Krasilnikovia cinnamomea: one gene and its partner. The protein of the gene in region 1 binds, or shares a complex with, the protein of each later gene. Links are inferred from orthologs where the notes say so. Each region holds a gene or a part of one and is shown on either strand. Other genes may lie near its edges.

The links.
Region 2: the proteins of smc (region 1) and EV385_RS02960 are in contact, whole or in part, in a crystal structure (PDB 3ZGX), measured with the Bacillus subtilis proteins. The link is inferred for Krasilnikovia cinnamomea from one-to-one orthologs.

What each region holds. Positions count from the first base shown.
Region 1 is NZ_SHKY01000001.1:1,720,208-1,729,508, forward strand. Bases 3,508-7,636 are described here. They hold smc (chromosome segregation protein SMC), read right to left. Parts: upstream 7,290-7,636; coding sequence 3,708-7,289; downstream 3,508-3,707. Other genes in these bases: EV385_RS07575 (HAD family hydrolase), read right to left, coding at 3,508-3,650; EV385_RS07585 (hypothetical protein), read right to left, coding at 7,566-7,636. Outside these bases: EV385_RS07555 (hypothetical protein), read right to left, coding at 1-656; EV385_RS07560 (sigma-70 family RNA polymerase sigma factor), read right to left, coding at 649-1,161; tnpA (IS200/IS605 family transposase), read right to left, coding at 1,442-1,762; EV385_RS07570 (RNA-guided endonuclease InsQ/TnpB family protein), read left to right, coding at 1,790-3,022; more of EV385_RS07575, read right to left, coding at 3,036-3,507; more of EV385_RS07585, read right to left, coding at 7,637-7,760; EV385_RS07590 (DUF3492 domain-containing protein), read left to right, coding at 8,417-9,301. UniProt on the Bacillus subtilis protein: Required for chromosome condensation and partitioning.
Region 2 is NZ_SHKY01000001.1:684,789-692,828, forward strand. What follows is about bases 1-2,868. They hold EV385_RS02960 (segregation and condensation protein A), read right to left. Parts: upstream 1,945-2,868; coding sequence 1,057-1,944; downstream 1-1,056. Other genes in these bases: scpB (SMC-Scp complex subunit ScpB), read right to left, coding at 1-841; EV385_RS02965 (zinc metalloprotease), read right to left, coding at 2,081-2,758; EV385_RS02970 (ParA family protein), read right to left, coding at 2,763-2,868. Also shown: more of EV385_RS02970, read right to left, coding at 2,869-3,695; EV385_RS02975 (site-specific tyrosine recombinase XerD), read right to left, coding at 3,849-4,814; ald (alanine dehydrogenase), read right to left, coding at 4,811-5,926; EV385_RS02985 (NUDIX domain-containing protein), read right to left, coding at 6,153-6,749; EV385_RS02990 (CTP synthase), read right to left, coding at 6,746-8,040. UniProt on the Bacillus subtilis protein: Participates in chromosomal partition during cell division. May act via the formation of a condensin-like complex containing Smc and ScpB that pull DNA away from mid-cell into both cell halves.

The DNA of each region.
Region 1 (9,301 bases):
CCGTGCTCGGCGAACGTGAACCGCTGGGCGGGATCGCGCGTGTCGCAGGCCGCCGTGACCACGGTGAGCGGGTCGCTGCCGTTGCCCCGCACCCGCAGGCAGTACGGCTCGCCACCGGCGGTGAGCTTGCCGGTCTTGATGAGGTGTTCGGAGCTGCTGGGTGCCGTGGGCACGGGGACGAACAGGGCGCGGTCGCCGTAGTCGGCGGTGACCCCGACGCGCCCGGACGAGGTCACGGCGACCACCGACTCGGGCACCTCCTCGCCCTTGTGCAGCACGAACAGGAACACCTGCCGTTTGCCCGCGAGAACAGCGGGGTCCTGCCTGGACGGCTTACCCGACGTCGGCGGCGTGGCGGTGCGCGACGTCGATTCCGAAGGAGCCGGGGAGGAAGGCGTCGGGATAGCAGAGCGGGACGGCGACGCCGGGGCGGCGGGCGGGGCCGGGGCGGGACCCGCCCCGTGGGGTTGGGCGGCGGCGATGCCGACGCCGAGCGCCACCGCGGTGACGGCGCCGAGGGCGCCGGTGGCGGCGTACCGGCGCTTGCGGCGGCGATCCGCCCGGGCCCGCAGGTCGGCGGCGGGAGCCAGCCGCCCGTTGTGCCCGGCGTGCCGGGCGAGCGCGGCGAGGCCGCGGTCCAGGTCGTGCTCAGGCATCGTGGCTCACCCTTCCGGTGGCGGGGCCGTCGGAGTCGGTCAGGTGTTCGGCCATGGCGCGGCGGCCGCGGGCCAGCCGCGCCTTGACCGTGCCGGTGGGCGCGCCGACCTCCTGCGCGATCTCGGCGACGTTCAGGCCGACGAGGTGGTGCAGGACGATGACGCGGCGCTGGTCGGCGGGGATCTGCCGCAGCGCGTGCACCAGGGCGACATGGTCGGGGCTGAGGCCCTCGACCTCCTCGCCGACCGCGTCGCGGTGGTGGGCGCGCAGCCGGTTCACGGCCTTGCGGAAGGCGCTGACCGCGTTGCGGGAGGCGACGCGGCGCACCCACGCCTCGGGGCTGTCGCAGTCCCGCACCGTGGCCCACCGGTCCCACGCCTTCAGGTACGCCTCCGCCACGGCGTCCTCGGCCTCGGCCCGGTTGCCGGTCATGGCGTACACCTGACCCAGTACCCGCCGCGACGACGCCGCGTAGAAGGCGTCGAACTCGTCGGCATCCCGCATCGATCGCCTCTCCTGCTCTGACCCGTCCGCCCGGTGTTGCTCTCCCGGCATCGAGTACGTGACGCCCGGGCCCGGAGGACGGTTGCATCAGGAAAGATCTTTTTCCCTGCCATGCCCTCTTGACGCCTGAGCGGGCATACCGGTTGCGTCGGCTACCGGAGTGCGGGGCAGTGCTTCGGCCTTGTGGCCGGGGGTGAAGGCCTGCGCTGGGAGAGCCGCCAGGGCCGAGCGGTGCCCTATCCAGGGCGGTTCTGTTGCTCAATGTACTAGTTGATGACGGTCAGGAGTGCGCCGCCGACGGAGCCTGCGAAGTACGAGCCGACCAGAGTTTTGTACGCCGGTAGTAGTGGCGCACCAGGTCGGGGAACTCCTGCCGCAGCCGCCGCAAAGATACCCCCTTGAGGCAGTTGACCAGCCGGGCCACGGCCACCTTAGGCGGGAAGTTGACCAGCAGGTGCACGTGGTTGTTCTCGCCGTTGAACTCGACCAGCTCGGCCTCGAAGTCGGCGCAGATGTCACGCATGATCGCCTCCATGCCGGTCAAGTGCCGATCGGCGAACACCTGGTGCCTGCCTGTGCAGATGCGTTGAACCTCAGCCATAGACTCAACAATGAGACATTGAGGATCGTGCAGCTCCGTTACCGCTACCGGGTTTACCCGGACGCCGCCCAGCGCACCGCGCTGGCGCAGGCGTTCGGGTGTGCCCGGGTGGTTTTCAACGACGGGCTGCGGCTGCGTCAGCAGGCCCGCGAGGCGGGCGAGAAGTACATCTCCGACGGCGACCTGTCGAAGCGGGTCATCACGCAGGCCAAGGACACCGAGGAACGGGCCTGGCTCTGCGAGGTGTCAGCCGTGGTGTTGCAGCAGGCCCTGGCAGACTTGAACACGGCGTACCGCAACTACTTCGCCTCGGTCACCGGCAAGCGCAAGGGCCGCAAGGTCGCCCCGCCCCGGTACCGGTCCCGCAAGGACAACCGGCAGGCCATCCGGTTCACCAGGAATTCCCGGTTCAAGGTTCTCGACAACGGCCGCCTGCGACTGCCGAAGATCGGCGACGTGCCGGTCCGCTGGTCGCGTGACCTGCCGTCCGAGGCCACCTCAGTCACCGTGATCAAGGACGCGGCCGATCGATATTTCGCCTCGTTCGTCGTCACCACGACCGAGAACGAGACACTGCCGCCGGTCGAGTCCGAGGTCGGCATCGATCTGGGCCTGATGCACTTTGCGGTCATGTCCGACGGCGCAACGGTGACTGCGCCGAAGTTCCTGCGCCGCGCGGCCCGCAAACTCAAGCGGTTGCAGCAGGACCTGTCTCGCAAGGAGAAGGGCAGCAACCGTCGCAGGAAAGCCGTCATGAAGGTCGCCAGGGCACACGCCCGAGTGGCCGACACCCGGCGGGACTGGCAGCACAAGCTCTCCACGGCGATCATCCGCGACAACCAAGCGGTGTACGTCGAGGACCTTGCCGTAGCCGGACTCGGCCGGACCCGGCTCGCCAAGAGCGTCCACGACGCCGGGTGGGCCAGCTTCACCACCATGCTGCAGTACAAAGCTCAGCGGTACGGGCGCACGTTCGCCCGGGTGGACCGGTACTTCCCGTCCACCCGGATGTGTTCCGACTGCGGCCGGATCAACGAGAAAATGCCACTCGACGTCCGGGCGTGGCACTGCCCGTGCGGCAGTCATCAAGACCGGGACCTCAACGCCGCCATCAACATCAAGGCCGCCGGACAGGCGGACTTCAACGACCGTCGAGCGCAGGTAAGACCAGGACTTGTACCGGCACCGCGCAGTGAAGCGGTAACCCACCAGAACGCCGCGCGTGCCACGCGCAGCGTGGCTGGAATCGCCGTCCCTTAGGGCGGCGAGGATGTCAAGGCAGTCCGAGCGCCCCACGCAGGTACGGCAGCCCGTCCGGCCCGGACCACCGGTACGCCAGCAGCTTCGCCGCCCGGGCGCCACGGATCGTCCGGTCGTCGTCGTCCACGAACAGGATCCACTGCGGCTCGAGCCCGACGGCGGCGGCCGCGCGGGCGAAGTACTCCGGGGCGGGCTTGTGGATGCGTAGTTCCCAGGAGCTCACGACCAGATCCACCTCGTCGGCGAGACCGAGCGCGGCCAGGTCGTCGCGGAGCCGGTCGGTGGCGTTGGTGGCGATGCCCACCGGCCGCCCGGCGGCCCGCGCCTCCCGGACGAACGCCAGCACCTCGGGGTCGACCGTGCCCCGGTGCGTCTGCCACTCGGCGACCGCGGCGCGCGCGTCCTGGGCGCTCAGCGGCAGCCGGTCGGCCACGAGGCTCATCCACTCCGCGTCGGTCAGTTCCCCGGCCACCGCGGGGCGCAGCAGGTCCCAGGTGAACGCGGTGCTCATCAGCGCGCCGGAGCTCAGGCCGTACTTCTGCTCCACCGCGGCCGGCACGGCCGGGTCCCAGCGGCGCAGCACACCGTCGAGGTCGATGAGCAGGGCCTTGGCGGGTTGGCGACGCATGATCGTCAGCCTATCGAGGGCCCGGGACGGCCGGCGCGGCCGGGGAGCCGCGCGGCCTCAGTCCTCGGCCGGGTGGTTGAGCCGCTGGCTGATTACCTGGGTCACCCCGGCGCGCATGGTGACGCCGTACAGGGCGTCGGCGACCTCCATGGTGCGTTTCTGGTGGGTGATGATGAGCAGTTGGCTCTTCTCCCGCAGCTGGTGGAAGAGGGTGATCAGGCGGCCCAGGTTGACGTCGTCGAGGGCCGCCTCGACCTCGTCCATGATGTAGAAGGGGCTGGGCCGGGCCCGGAAGATGGCACAGAGCATGGCCACGGCGGTCAGCGAGCGTTCGCCGCCGGACAGCAGCGACAGCCGCTTGATCTTCTTGCCAGGCGGGCGGGCCTCGACCTCGACGCCGGTGGTGAGCATGTCCTCCGGGTCGGTGAGCACGAGGCGCCCCTCGCCGCCGGGGAACAGCACCTGGAAGACCGTCTGAAACTCCCGGGCGGTGTCCTCGAACGCGGAGGTGAACACCTCCAGGATCCGGTCGTCGACGTCCTTGACGACCGTGAGCAGGTCCTTGCGGGTTTCCTTGAGGTCCTCGAGCTGGTCGGAGAGGAACTTGAAGCGCTCCTCCAGCGCCGCGAACTCCTCCAGGGCCAGCGGGTTCACCTTGCCGAGCAGGGCCAGGTCGCGTTCGGCCTTGTTGGCGCGCTTCTCCTGGGTCGGCCGGTGGTACGGCACCGGCGAGGGCTCCGGCTCCCCGGCCGCCTCGGCGGCGGTCACCTCGGCCTGGGTGGGCGGCACCCACTGGTCGGGGCCGTACTCGCCGATCAAAGTGTCGACGTCGAGGGAGAAGTCCTCGGCGGCCTTCGCCTCCAGCTGCTCGATGCGCAGCCGCTGTTCGGCGCGGGCGACCTCGTCGCGGTGCACCTCGTTGGTGAGCCGCTCCAGCTCCGCCAGCAGGCGCTTCGCGGTGGCGCGTACCTCCTGCAGCTCCGCCTCGCGGGCGGTGCGGGCGCGGGCCAGCTCGTCGCGGGTCTCCACGGCGGCGGCCAGGGACACCGCGACGCGTTGCAGGGCCTCGGCGGCGCCCATGGCGACCGCGCGGGCGATCTGGGCGCCACGGGCCCGGGCGGCGCGGCGGGCGGCAGCGCGTTCCCGGGCCTGGCGTTCGGCGGTGGCCTGGCGCAGCAGCGAGTCGGCGCGGCCCGCGATGGAGGCGACCCGCTCCTCGGCGGTACGCACGGCCAGGCGTACCTCCATCTCGTTCTGCCGGGCCTGGGGCACCAGGGCGGCGAGCTGGTCGCGGTCCTCGGTGGAGGGTTCCTCGTCGATCGGGGTCGCCTCGGCCAGCCTCAGCCGCTCCTCCAGCTCGGCGAGGCGGGTCAGGTCCCCGTCGCGGGCGGCCTCGGCCTTGCTCCGGGCGGCGCCGAGCCGTTCCGTCTCGGCCTGCGCGGAGCGGGCGGCGGCGCCCAGCTCGGCGAGGCGGCGGGCGGCGGCGTTGCGCTCGCCCTCGGCGGCGCGCTTGGCGGCGGCCGCGACATCGACCGCCTGCTTGCGCTCCGCTACTTCGGCGCGGGCCTCGGCGAGGCGTTCGGCCAGCTCACCGATGGCCTGCTCGGCGACTTCCCGGCTGGCCCGGGCCTCGTCGACGGCGGCCTGCACCTCCAGGTAGCTGGTCTGCTTGCCGGAGCCACCGGCCGCGGCGTAGGCGCCGAGGACGTCGCCGTCTGGGGTGACCGCGCGGAACTCGGCGTTGCCGGCGACCAGGGCCGTCGCGGCGGCGAGGTCCGGCACGAGAACGACGTCGCGCAGCGCCCGGTGCAGCGCGGGCCGGATCGCGTCGGGGCAGCCGATCACGTCGGGGGCCCAGACCGCGCCGTCCGGCAGCGCGGGCCGCAGCGCGTCCAGAGAACCCTGCATCCCGGGCGCGGCGGGCCCGGCGACCACGAGCGAGGCCCGGCCCGCGTCGGCGATTTTGAGCGTACGCATGGCCTCGACGGCCTCGTCGATGCCGGTGAGGGCGACCGCGTCGGCGAGCCCGCCCAGCGCGGCGGCCAGCGCGGCCTCGTGGCCGGGGGCGACGGTCAGCATGGACGCCAGGCTGCCGAGCAGGCCGGGCACCTCGGCGGCCTTGCCGAGCAGCGCCCCGGCGCCGTCCTTGCGCTGCAGGCCGAGGGCGAGCGCCTCCTCCCGGGCCTTCCAGCTGGCGGCGTCCTTCTCGGCGGCGCGCTCGGCGTCGGACAGCTCCTTGGCCACGGCGGCGGCCCGGTCGTGCGCGGCGACGGCCTCGGCGTGCCGGGCGTCGAGGTCGGCGTTGTCGCGGTCCGCCTCGGTGGACTCGGCCGCGACCGCGTCGACCTCCGCCTGGGCGGCCTGCGCCCGGCCGAAGGCGTCGGTGTGCGCGGCGGCGAGGCGTTCGATCTCCTCGGCCGCGCCCTCGGTGCGGGCCCGGGCCGCGTTGACCTGGCCGGTGAGTTTGGCCAGCCCTTCGCGCCGGTCCGCGATGGCCTTGGCGGCGGTACGCAGCGCGCCCTCGGCGGCGTGCAGCTGCCGCTCCAGCTCCTGGCGGTGCTCGATAGCCTCGGCCAGCCGCATCTGGTCCTCGGTCAGCGCGTCGCGCAGCTCCTGCTCCTGCTCGCGGACCCGCTCCGCCTCGGCGACGAGCTGCTCCGGGTCGCGGCCGGGCCGTTCCTCGTCGGCGGTGGCGCTGAGGTGACGCATCCGCTCGCTGGCCAGCTGCTCGGTGGAGCGGAACCGCTCCTGCAGGGCGGACAGCTTGTACCAGGTGTCCTGGGCGGCGGCCAGCAGCGGGGCGTCCTCGGCGTGCGCGGCCTCCAGGTCGGCCAGCCAGCGCTGCACCTCGTGGTTCTCGTCCTCGACCTGCTGGCGGCGCTCGCGCATCGCCGACTCGTCCGCGATCTCCTTGTCCAGGGTGGTCCGCAGCGTGTGCAGGTCGTCGGCCAGCAGCCGCAGCCGGGCGTCGCGCAGGTCGGACTGGATGCCGGCGGCACGCCGGGCCACCTCGGCCTGCCGGCCCAGCGGCTTGAGCTGGCGGCGCAGCTCGGCGGTGAGGTCGGTGAGCCGGTTCAGGTTGGTCTGCATCGCGTCGAGCTTGCGCAGCGCCTTCTCTTTGCGCTTGCGGTGCTTGAGGACCCCGGCCGCCTCCTCGATGAAGGCGCGGCGGTCCTCCGGCTTGGCGTGCAGCATCGCGTCGAGGCGGCCCTGGCCGACGATGATGTGCATCTCCCGGCCGATGCCGGAGTCGCTGAGCAGCTCCTGGATGTCGAGCAGCCGGCACTGGCTGCCGTTGATCTCGTACTCGCTCTCGCCGGAGCGGAACATCCGGCGGGTGATCGACACCTCGGTGTAGTCGATGGGCAGGGCGCCGTCGCCGTTGTCGATCGTGAGGGTCACCTCGGCCCGGCCGAGCGGGGCGCGCCCGGCGGTACCGGCGAAGATGACGTCCTCCATCTTGCCGCCGCGCAGTGCCTTGGCGCCCTGCTCGCCGAGGACCCAGGCGATGGCGTCGACGACGTTGGACTTGCCGGAGCCGTTGGGGCCCACCACGCAGGTGATGCCCGGCTCCAGCCGCAACGTCGTCGCGGAGGCGAAGGACTTGAAGCCCTTGACCGTCAGGCTCTTGAGGTGCACGGATCTCCGAGGGTCGGCGGTGCAGGCTGCTCCGCTGCAGGGTACCCGGCGTGGCAGGTGGGTACGCATTCGCCGCGCTCAGCGCCCGGGAGCCGGGCGAAAACCGGAGGAGAACACGGCATGAACCCCGGCGCACCGGGCATCAAGCGGGTGCACCGGGCGGCGTGGCACCCGAAAAAGAATGCGCGCCGCCACGGGGTGGAGGCGCGCTGCTGCGATATGCGTTTGTAGTGCGAGGGGATGTGAAGCGCCGGTTCGCGGCGCCCGGGGTGAAGCTCAGGTCAGCGCCGGCTCGGTCAGCCGCAGAATGTCGTCCGCCTCGGCGGCTGCCGCCGCGAGCCGGTCATTCTCCGCCCGGAGGCGGGTGACCTCGAACTCCAGAGCCTGCACCCTGGAACGCAGTCGGGTGACCTCGTCGAGCAGGCGCCGGTCGGGCGCCGCACCTACGTGGCCGTAGAGGGCCTTCGCCATGTTGGACTCCTAGTGAGACGCTGCGTCTCTATTCAAGCGCTGCCGGAAAGCCGGCCATACGCGCGCCCAGCGAAAAACGCACCTACACTCACGGGCACGCGTGAGCGCAGTATCCTGCACCTCATTGAACTTGCTGTAAGGTGCAGATCCCTCACGCCCAGTACACAACTGGGCACAAGCGGGCGCGACTGGCGACAGGTCCTATAGTCCGCCGATCCCCACGCTGCGTCAAGCCGTGGGCTGCGTGGCACCGCACATGAACAGAGTGAATCACGCCACGCCGGCCACCCATTAGCGGGACTTAAAACCTTTCTTAGGCGGTTTGCCGCTCGGCGCCCCGATTGCTTACCGTCACCGGGGTCGAAGTGTTTCGATCTTCGAGGATCGAGGCCACCGCGACCCCCCGGGCGGGTGCGGCCCCCGATGGCCGTTGCCGCCTCCAGCGCCGGGTGCCAGTGGCGGGGCACCCGGCTTCTGACTCCCCGGCATCCGCTCAGCGCCGGGCAGGGTGGCATTCCTAGGACGGAATCGTCCCAAAACGCACAAAGAGTCCGCAATCTGGTCGTCTTAGCGACAAAGTCCCGTTACTTTTCGGCGCTGTGTCGTTCTGTCCTTCGTGATATCGCCCCCGTCGCGCCCACGGTGCTGAGCCGGGCATGCGCATCTGTCTGCTCACCGGGGGCGGGTACCCGTACCGGCGTGACGCGCTCGGCGGATGGTGCCGCGGCCTCGTCGAGGGCCTGAGCCAGCGCACCTTCGAGCTGCTGACGATCACCGACCGGGAGCCGCCGGGAGCACCCGCGTACCCGCTGCCCGGCAACGTGGCCTCCGCCCGCGCCGTCGTCCTCGGCCGGGGCGAACCCCGCCGCGGTGACGGCGACGGCGTCGCGGCCGTGCTGCTCTGCCGCGGCCTGATGGGCGAACCCGGCCACGCCGACCCCCTCTTCGCCGACGGGCTGCGCCGCCTGGTCCGGCACGTCGACGCCGACCCCGAGGGCCCCGCCGACGACCCGCTCGGCGGGGTGTCCCTGGCCGAGGCCCTGCTCGACGCGTGGAAGGCCGAACGCTCCGGCCCGCCCGGCACGGACCGGCTCCCGTTGCCCCGCCTCAGCCTGCGCGACGCCCGTACCGCCGCGACGCTGCTGCGGCACGCCGCCCGCCCCCTCGGGGTGGCGGCGCCCGAGGTCGACCTCGTGCACTGCGTCGGCGGCACCACCCCGCTGCTGGCCGCGCTCGCCGCGCGCTGGCGCACCGGCACCCCGATGCTGCTCACCGAGGCGCGGGCGGTGATGGGACGGCTGCGGCCCACCGAGGAACGGCTCTCCCCCACGGTCCGCACCGTGCTGCGCCGGTTCCGCCACGCCGTGGCCCGCACCGGGTACGCCGAGGCGGGGCTCATCGCGCCGCTGAGCGCGTACCACCACGGGTGGGCGTTGCGGCACGGGGCCAGCCCCACCCGGCTCGTACCCGTCCCGGCGGGGGTGGACCCCATGGACTTCCCGGCCGCCCCGGAGCCGGACACCGAACCCGCGCTGGTCTGG
Region 2 (8,040 bases), 1.0 Mb from region 1 along the record:
TGAGGCCGAGCTTCTCCAGGAACAGGGCGGTCGTCCGGTACAGGAACGCCCCGGTTTCGCGCTCGGTGCCGCACTCCTCGATGAGGCCGCGGGTCACCAGGGTACGCATCACGCCGTCACAGTTCACACCGCGGATGGCGGAGATGCGCGAGCGGGTTACGGGCTGCTTGTACGCGACTACCGCGAGTGTTTCCAGGGCAGCCTGGGTGAGCCGCACGGACTGCCCGTCCAGCACGAACCGCTCGACGTAGCGGGCGTACTCGGGCCGGGTGTAGAGCCGCCAGCCACCCGCCGCCCGGCGCAGGTCGAAGCCGTGACCGGCCGCGGTGTAGCCCGCGGAGATCTCCTCCAGCGCGGCCGCGACCCGCTCGGCGGGCTCTTCGAGGATCTGGGCGAGCTGCAGCTCGGCGACCGGTTCGTCGACGACGAGCAGAATCGCCTCCAGGGCGGCACGCAGCTCGGCGTCCGCCATCGGCTCACGCTCGGCCTCGTCGGCCCCCGGCTGCACGTCGTCGGCCCGCGCGGCGGGCGGCGCCTGCGCGATGTCGGCGTCCGGCACCCCTTCGGCATCGGCGGTGGGCCCTACCTGCACTGCGTCCGCGTCCAGCGCCCCTCCAGCGGCGGGCGATGCCTGCTCGCCATCCACGTCCGGCGCCCGTTCGGCCCAAGACGCGGCCCCTGCCGGCCCGGCGTCCGCGTCCCACTCGGCCTCGGTCGAATCGACAGATTCAGCGAGGTCTGAAGAATCGGCGAGATCGGGAAGGGGCTCCCCCGCCTCATCGGCGACCGCGACCGCGGCGCCCGGCTCGTCCGTCCCGCCGGACCCAGTGTCGTCGGTCACGTCCGCCACCGGCCGCCCGCTCAGGTCACCGACCTCGGCGGCCCCAGACCCCTCCGCTCCGGTGGGCTCCTCGGGCTCATCGACGCCGTCCGGCTCCCGCTCGTCGGCCAGACGCGCGGCTTCCTGGTAGGCGCGGTCCGGCGGGCGGTTCGGGCATTCCCACGGAGGCACCCACGAGGCGGCCTGCTGGGCCAGAGAGTCGGGTCGCTCGTCGGTCATGACGTCTCCTGCGCTGCGGCCGGGTCGGGGTCGGGCTTGGGCGGGGTGCCCTCGTAGTCGTCGATGTCGAGCTCCACGGCATCGGCGTCGTCGCCGCCGGTCCAGCGCACGGTGAGCTCGTCCAGCGAGACGGGCTGCTCGAACTCGACCAGGCCCTCGCGGTACAGCTCCAGCAGGGCCAGGAAGCGGGCGACCACCTCCAGGGTGTTGTCGCAGTCGGCGACGAGCAGGCGGAAGGTGGCGGTGCCGGCCCGGCGCAGTCGCTCGCGCAGCAGGTTGGCGTGTTCCCGGACGCTGACCCGGACCTGGTGGATGTGCGCGATCGAGACCTCGGGCGGGCCGGGTTTGGGGGTGAACTGCTTGATCGCCATCTTGAGCAGGCGCTGCGCGCCGATGCCGAGCACCAGGTCGGGCAGGGCCTCGGCGTAGCGCGGCTCGAGGGAGACGGCGCGGGGCCAGCGCCGGGCGCCGGTGCCTTCGAGCTCGGCGAGGTGGGCGGCGGCCTCCTTGAACGCCTTGTACTGCAGCAGCCGGGCGAACAGCAGGTCGCGGGCCTCCAGCAGGGCCAGGTCCTCCTCGTCCTCGACCTCGGCGGCGGGCAGCAGCCGGGCCGCCTTGAGGTCGAGCAGGGTGGCCGCCACCAGCAGGAACTCGCTGGCCTCGTCGAGGTCCCAGTCGTCGCCCATGGCCCGGATGTACGCGATGAAGTCGTCCGTGACCTGGTGCAGCGCCACCTCGGTGACGTCCAGCTTGTGCTTGCCGATGAGCTGCAGCAGCAGGTCGAACGGCCCGGTGAAGTTGTCCAGCCGCACCGTGAAGCCGCCCGGCTCAGCCGCGGTGGGCTCGGTGGGGGGAGACTCGGGCACGCGTTGACCGTAGACCACCGGCCCGACAGCCTGGTCAAGGCTCACCTGCCGACCCCCGCACCCTGGGAAACACGTCTTGATCATGCCAACGCGTGACACGGCGTGGAGTGACTGGGTGACCGGGCGGCGGTCCGCGCCACATCCGGGAGAGCGGCTAGGACCAGAGCCGCAGGAACACTGTCCCGACCAGGTCGATCGGGAGCAGCAGGAACGGGCCGCCCAGGGGGAAGAAGGAACAGACCAGCAGGATGATCACGCCGACGTTCTTGTGCTCGAACCACAGCCGGTACCCCTGCATGCCCTGACCGGGCTGCCGGTACGCGGACCAGAGCAGGCCGAAACCGTCCAGCGGGGGCATCGGAATGAGCGCCATGAGCCCGAACGCCAGCAACCCGACCGCCAGGCAGAGCACAAACTGCTCGGCGTACGGTGCGTCGAAGTTGCCCTGCAGCACCTGGGCGGGGCTCAGCGAGTCCAGGTAGAAGAAGGCGTCCGGGAAGACGAGCCGGAACGCGAGCAGGACGAGCTGGGCGGCCAGCAGGACCGTGACGGGCCCGACGGCGAAGACGGCCGCGGCGCGACCACGGCCCCGGAAGCGCGGCACCTCGTCCACGTCCAGGACCTTGCCCCAGCCGGCCCCGGCGACGGCCGCGGCGACCGCGCCGAACGGGTCGATGTCCTCGCGCGGGCGCGGGGTGATCGGCTCGCGCGGGGCGGTGAGGCCGAGGGCCCGCGCGCTGATCCGGATGGCGAGGGCGCGCAGCAGGAGTCCGAGCAGGAACGCGAGCAGCAGCCCCGCGAAGGCCACGGGCTGGCCGAGGGCGAACAGCACCGGGTCAGTCCCGCTCGGCTTGCGCGGCGATCACCTCGCGGGCGAGCTGGCGATAGTTGCGCGCCCCCGAGGACGCGGGGTCCAGAGTGGTGATCGGCGCGCCCGCGACCGTCGACTCCGGGAACTTGACCGTCTTGGTGATGACGGTCTGGTAGACCTTGTCGCCGAACGCCTCCACGACCCGTTGCAGCACCTGGCGGCAGTGCGTGGTGCGGCTGTCGTACATGGTGGCCAGGATGCCTTCGAGTTCGAGGTCGAAGTTGAGCCGCTCGCGCACCTTGTCGATGGTGTCCAGCAGCAGGGCGACCCCGCGCAGGCTGAAGAACTCGCACTCCAGCGGGATGAGCACCCCGTGCGCCACCGTCAGCGCGTTGATCGCCAGCAGGCCGAGCGACGGCTGGCAGTCGATGAGGATGAAGTCGTACTCCTTGCGCACGCTGCGCAGGGCCCGGGCCAGGGCCATCTCCCGGGCGACCTCGTTGACCAGCTGGATCTCGGCCGCGGACAGGTCGATGTTGGCGGGCAGCAGGTGCAGGCCGGCCACGTCGGTCTTGATGATGACGTCGTCGGTGGTGACGTCGTCCTGCATGAGCAGGTTGTAGACGCTCAGGTCGAGGTTGTGCGGGTTGACGCCGAGGCCGACCGAGCAGGCGCCCTGCGGGTCGAAGTCGACCAGCAGCACCTTGCGGCCGTACTCGGCCAGGGCGGCACCCAGGTTGATCGTGGTGGTGGTCTTGCCGACCCCGCCCTTCTGGTTGGCCAGGGCGATGATCCGCGCCGGGCCGTGCCGGTCGGTCGGCATGGGCTCGGGGATCGGGCGGCGCATCGTGTACGCCGTGGGATCGGCCGGGCCCAGATCCGCGCCGAGGTCGAGGGAGCTCTGCTGCTCGCGCAGGGCCGTGGTCCAGGCCTCCGCCTGGTCGCCGTTGCCCGCCATGTCGTCCCGTCGCCCCCTTTCGACTCGTCGCCTTGTCCCGGGGTTGATCTCTGTTTTCCGCCGCGGGTTGGCTCAGCCGATGCTCGACTGTACGCCACGCGCAGCGCCGGGCCAGGGTGAACATTCGGCGTGTCGCACCGTCGGATGCCAGGGTCAACGAGCGCGGGGGTGCGCGGTTGCGTACACCTCGCGCAGCCGGTCGACCGTGACCAGCGTGTATACCTGCGTCGTGGTCACCGAGGCGTGGCCGAGCAGTTCCTGCACCACACGGACGTCGGCGCCGCCGTCGAGCAGGTGGGTGGCGTATGAATGCCGCAGCGTGTGCGGGCTGACCGCGCGCGGCCCGTCGGTGTCGAGCCCGGCACGCTGGGCGGCGCGGCGCAGGATCGCCCAGGCGCTCTGCCGCGACAGCGGCCCGCCGCGGGCGTTGAGGAAGACCTTGGGGCTGCCGCGCCCGGCGCCGACCAGGGTCGGCCGCCCGCGCACGAGGTACGCGTCGAGCGCGGCGCGCGCGTACCGGCCGACCGGCACGACCCGGGTCCGGCCGCCCTTGCCGTGCAGCACGGCCGCGCCGGGCTCGCCCAGATCGAGGTCGTCGACGTCCGCGCCGACCGCCTCGGAGATCCGGGCGCCCGTGCCGTACAGGAATTCCAGCAGCGCACGGTCGCGCAGGGCGAGCGGACCGTCGTCGCCGCCGGTCGCGGCCAGCAGGCGTTCCACCTGGTCGACGTCGAGGGCCTTGGGCAGCCGCTTGGGCGGGGCGGGTGGGCGCACCTCGCGGCTGACGTCGTTCGGGGTGACGCCCTCGCGGGCCGCGAAGCGGTGCAGCCCACGGACCGCGCTGACCGCGCGGGCCGCGGACGCGGCCGACAGGGCGGGATGGCCGTCGCCGCCCTCGCGCAGCAGCGCGAGGTGGCGGGCCACGTCGGCCTCGGCGACGGCGGCCAGGTCGGCGATCCCGGCCGCGGCCAGGGTCCGCAGGTACCGGTCGAGATCACGCCGGTACGAGACCAGCGTGTTGCCGGCCAGGCCGCGCTCCACCGTGAGGTGGTCGAGGTAGGTCCCCACCACCCGGCGCAGCGCGGCCGACGGTTCCTCGCCCGATGAATCCTGGCTCAGCGCAGCACCTCGGACAGCGCCAGCACCTGCATGCCGTGCGCGTCGGCGACCGGGCCGTACACGACGTGCCCGCCGTAGGTGTTGACCCCCAGGGCCAGCGCCGGGTCGGCCTGCACCGCGTCGCGCCAGCCCCGGTTCGCCAGCTCCAGCGCGTACGGCAGGGTGACGTTGGTCAGCGCGTACGTGCTGGTGTGCGGCACCGCGCCGGGCATGTTGGCGACGCAGTAGAACATCGAGTTGTGCACCCGGTAGACCGGGTCGGCGTGCGTGGTGGGCCGCGAGTCCTCGAAGCAGCCGCCCTGGTCGATGGAGATGTCGACGAGCACGCTGCCGGGCTTCATCCGGGACACCAGCTCGTTCGAGATCAGGGTCGGGGCCTTGGCGCCGGGCACGAGCACCGCGCCGACGACCAGGTCGGCGTCGAGGACGGCCTTCTCGATCTCGTACGCGTTGCTGGCCACGGTCTGCAGGTGGCCCCGGTAGTCGGCGTCGAGGGCGCGCAGCCGGGCGATGTTCTTGTCGAGCACCAGCACCTCGGATTGCATGCCCAGCGCGATGGCGGCGGCGTTCTGGCCCGAGACGCCGGCGCCGATGACCACGGTCTTGGCCGAGTAGACCCCGGGCACGCCGCCCATGAGCACGCCGCGCCCGCCGCCGGAACGCATCAGGTGGTACGCCCCGGCCATGGGGGCGAGCCGGCCCGCGACCTCGCTCATCGGGGCCAGCAGGGGCAGCGAGCGGTCCGGCATCTCGACCGTCTCGTACGCGATGCCGGTGACCTTGCGGTCGATGAGCGCGTCGGTGCACTCCTTGCTGGCGGCCAGGTGCAGGTAGGTGAAGAGCACCTGGCCCTCGCGCATCCGGCCGTACTCCTCGGCGATGGGCTCCTTGACCTTGAGCACCAGATCCGCGGTGCCCCAGACGTCGTCCGCGGTGGCGAGGATCGTGGCGCCCGCGGCCACGAAGTCGGCGTCGGTGATCGAGGAGCCGTTCCCGGCTCCGGCCTGTATGAACACCTCGTGTCCGGCGCGGGTGAACTCGAACACGCCAGCCGGGGTGATCGCCACCCGGAACTCGTTGTTCTTGACTTCGGTGGGAATGCCGACCTTCACGAGCCGACACCGTCCTTTCCTCAACGCTGAGTGACGTCCCGGGTCCGTTCGGTCCTATACCCGAACGGGGCTCACTCGGAGACTACCGTCCCATTCAGTGGAAGGCCGACCGCGGCCCGGGACGTCACCGCACGTCACGAGGAGACGCGTGCCACCGATCCGTGAGGCCCTGCCCGAACCCGGTCGGCGTACCGGCGTCTCATGGGGCCGGCGGGCGTCGCCGTACTCAGATGGCCGGGGTGTCCGCGGGCCGCAGGGTCGTCCATCCGGCGGCGCGGGCGGCGGACGCCGCCAGCACCCCGCCGACCGCCGACGCGTTCGTGATCTCGCCGCGCAGGATCATCGCGACCGCCTCGTCCAGGTCGACGCGGACGATCTCCAGGTCGGCCTCCTCGTCGGTGCGCACATGCCGCCCGTCCTCGGGCACCGGGGACAGGTCACGCGCCAGGAACAGCCGGATCGTCTCGTTGCTGAAGCCCGGCGAGGTGTGCAGGTCGACCAGCAGGTCCAGGCGGCCCGCGACCAGGTCCGCCTCCTCGGCCAGCTCCCGCAGCGCGGTCAGGGCCAGATCCTCACCGGCCACGTCGCGCAGCCCGGCGGGCAGCTCCCACAGCTTGCGGCGCACCGGATGCCGGTACTGCTTGATCAGCACGACCCGGTCGGCGTCGTCGAGGGCGACGACGCCGACCGCGCCCGGGTTCTCCGTGACGTCGCGGGCGGCGGCACGGCCGCCCGGCATCGTCACCTCGTCGGTGAAGACCGAGAAGATCGGGCCGGCGTAACGCTGGGTACGGGAGCGGGTCTCGTGGCTGAACGTGGTCACGAGGCGGCGACCGCCTCGTCGGCCAGCGGCTCCACCGGCAGCTCGTCGGCGGCCGCATAGCTGACGGCGGCCGCCACGAACGCGGTGAACAGCGGGTGCGGGCGGGTCGGGCGGCTCTTCAGCTCCGGGTGCGCCTGGGTGGCCACGAAGAACGGGTGGGTCTCGCGGTCCAGCTCGATGAACTCGACCAGCCGGCCGTCCGGCGAGGTGCCGGAGAAGACCAGCCCGGACGCGGCCAGCTTGTCCCGGTAGGAGTTGTTCACCTCGTACCGGTGGCGGTGGCGCTCGGAGATCTCGGTGCTGCCGTAGGCCTGCGCGACGATCGAGCCCGGCGCCAGCGCCGCCGGGTACGCGCCCAGCCGCATCGTGCCGCCCATGTCGCCCTTGCCCGCGACGATGTCCTCCTGATCGGCCATCGTGGAGATCACGGGGTGCTGCGCCTGCTCGGCGAACTCCAGCGAGTTCGCCCCGGTCAGACCGGCCAGGTTCCGCGCCGCGTCGATCGTCATGCACTGCAGGCCCAGGCACAGCCCGAGCACCGGGATGCGGTTCTCCCGGGCGTACCGGGAAGTGTTGATCTTGCCTTCGATGCCGCGGACGCCGAAGCCGCCCGGGATGACGATGCCGTCCACCCCCTTGAGGGCCAGCGCCGCCCCGGCCGGGGTCTCGCAGTCGTCGCTGGGCACCCAGCGGATGTTGACCCGGGCCTGGTTGGCGAAACCGGCCGCGCGGATCGCCTCGCTCACCGACAGGTACGCGTCCGGCAGGTCGATGTACTTGCCGACCAGCGCCACCGTGATCGTGCGGCGCGGGTGGTGCACCCGCTGCAGCAGGTCGTCCCAGGTGGACCAGTCCACGTCCCGGAAGGACAGGCCGAGCCGGCGCACCACGTACGCGTCCAGGCCCGCGCGGTGCAGAACCTTCGGGATGTCGTAGATGCTCGGCGCGTCCGGGGCCGCCACCACGGCCTCGCGGTCGACGTCGCAGTACAGCGACAGCTTGTGCCGCAGCTTCTCCGGGATCTCCCGGTCACTGCGGCACACCAGCGCGTCCGGCTGGATACCGATGTTGCGCAGCGCGGCGACCGAGTGCTGGGTCGGCTTGGTCTTCAGCTCGCCCGACGGCGCCAGGTACGGCACCAGCGACACGTGCAGGTAGAAGACCCGGTCCCGGCCGATCTCGTGGCGCACCTGGCGGATCGCCTCCAGGAACGGCAGCGACTCCATGTCGCCCACGGTGCCGCCCACCTCGGTGATGACCACGTCCGGGCGGCGACCACGGTCGTCCGGGT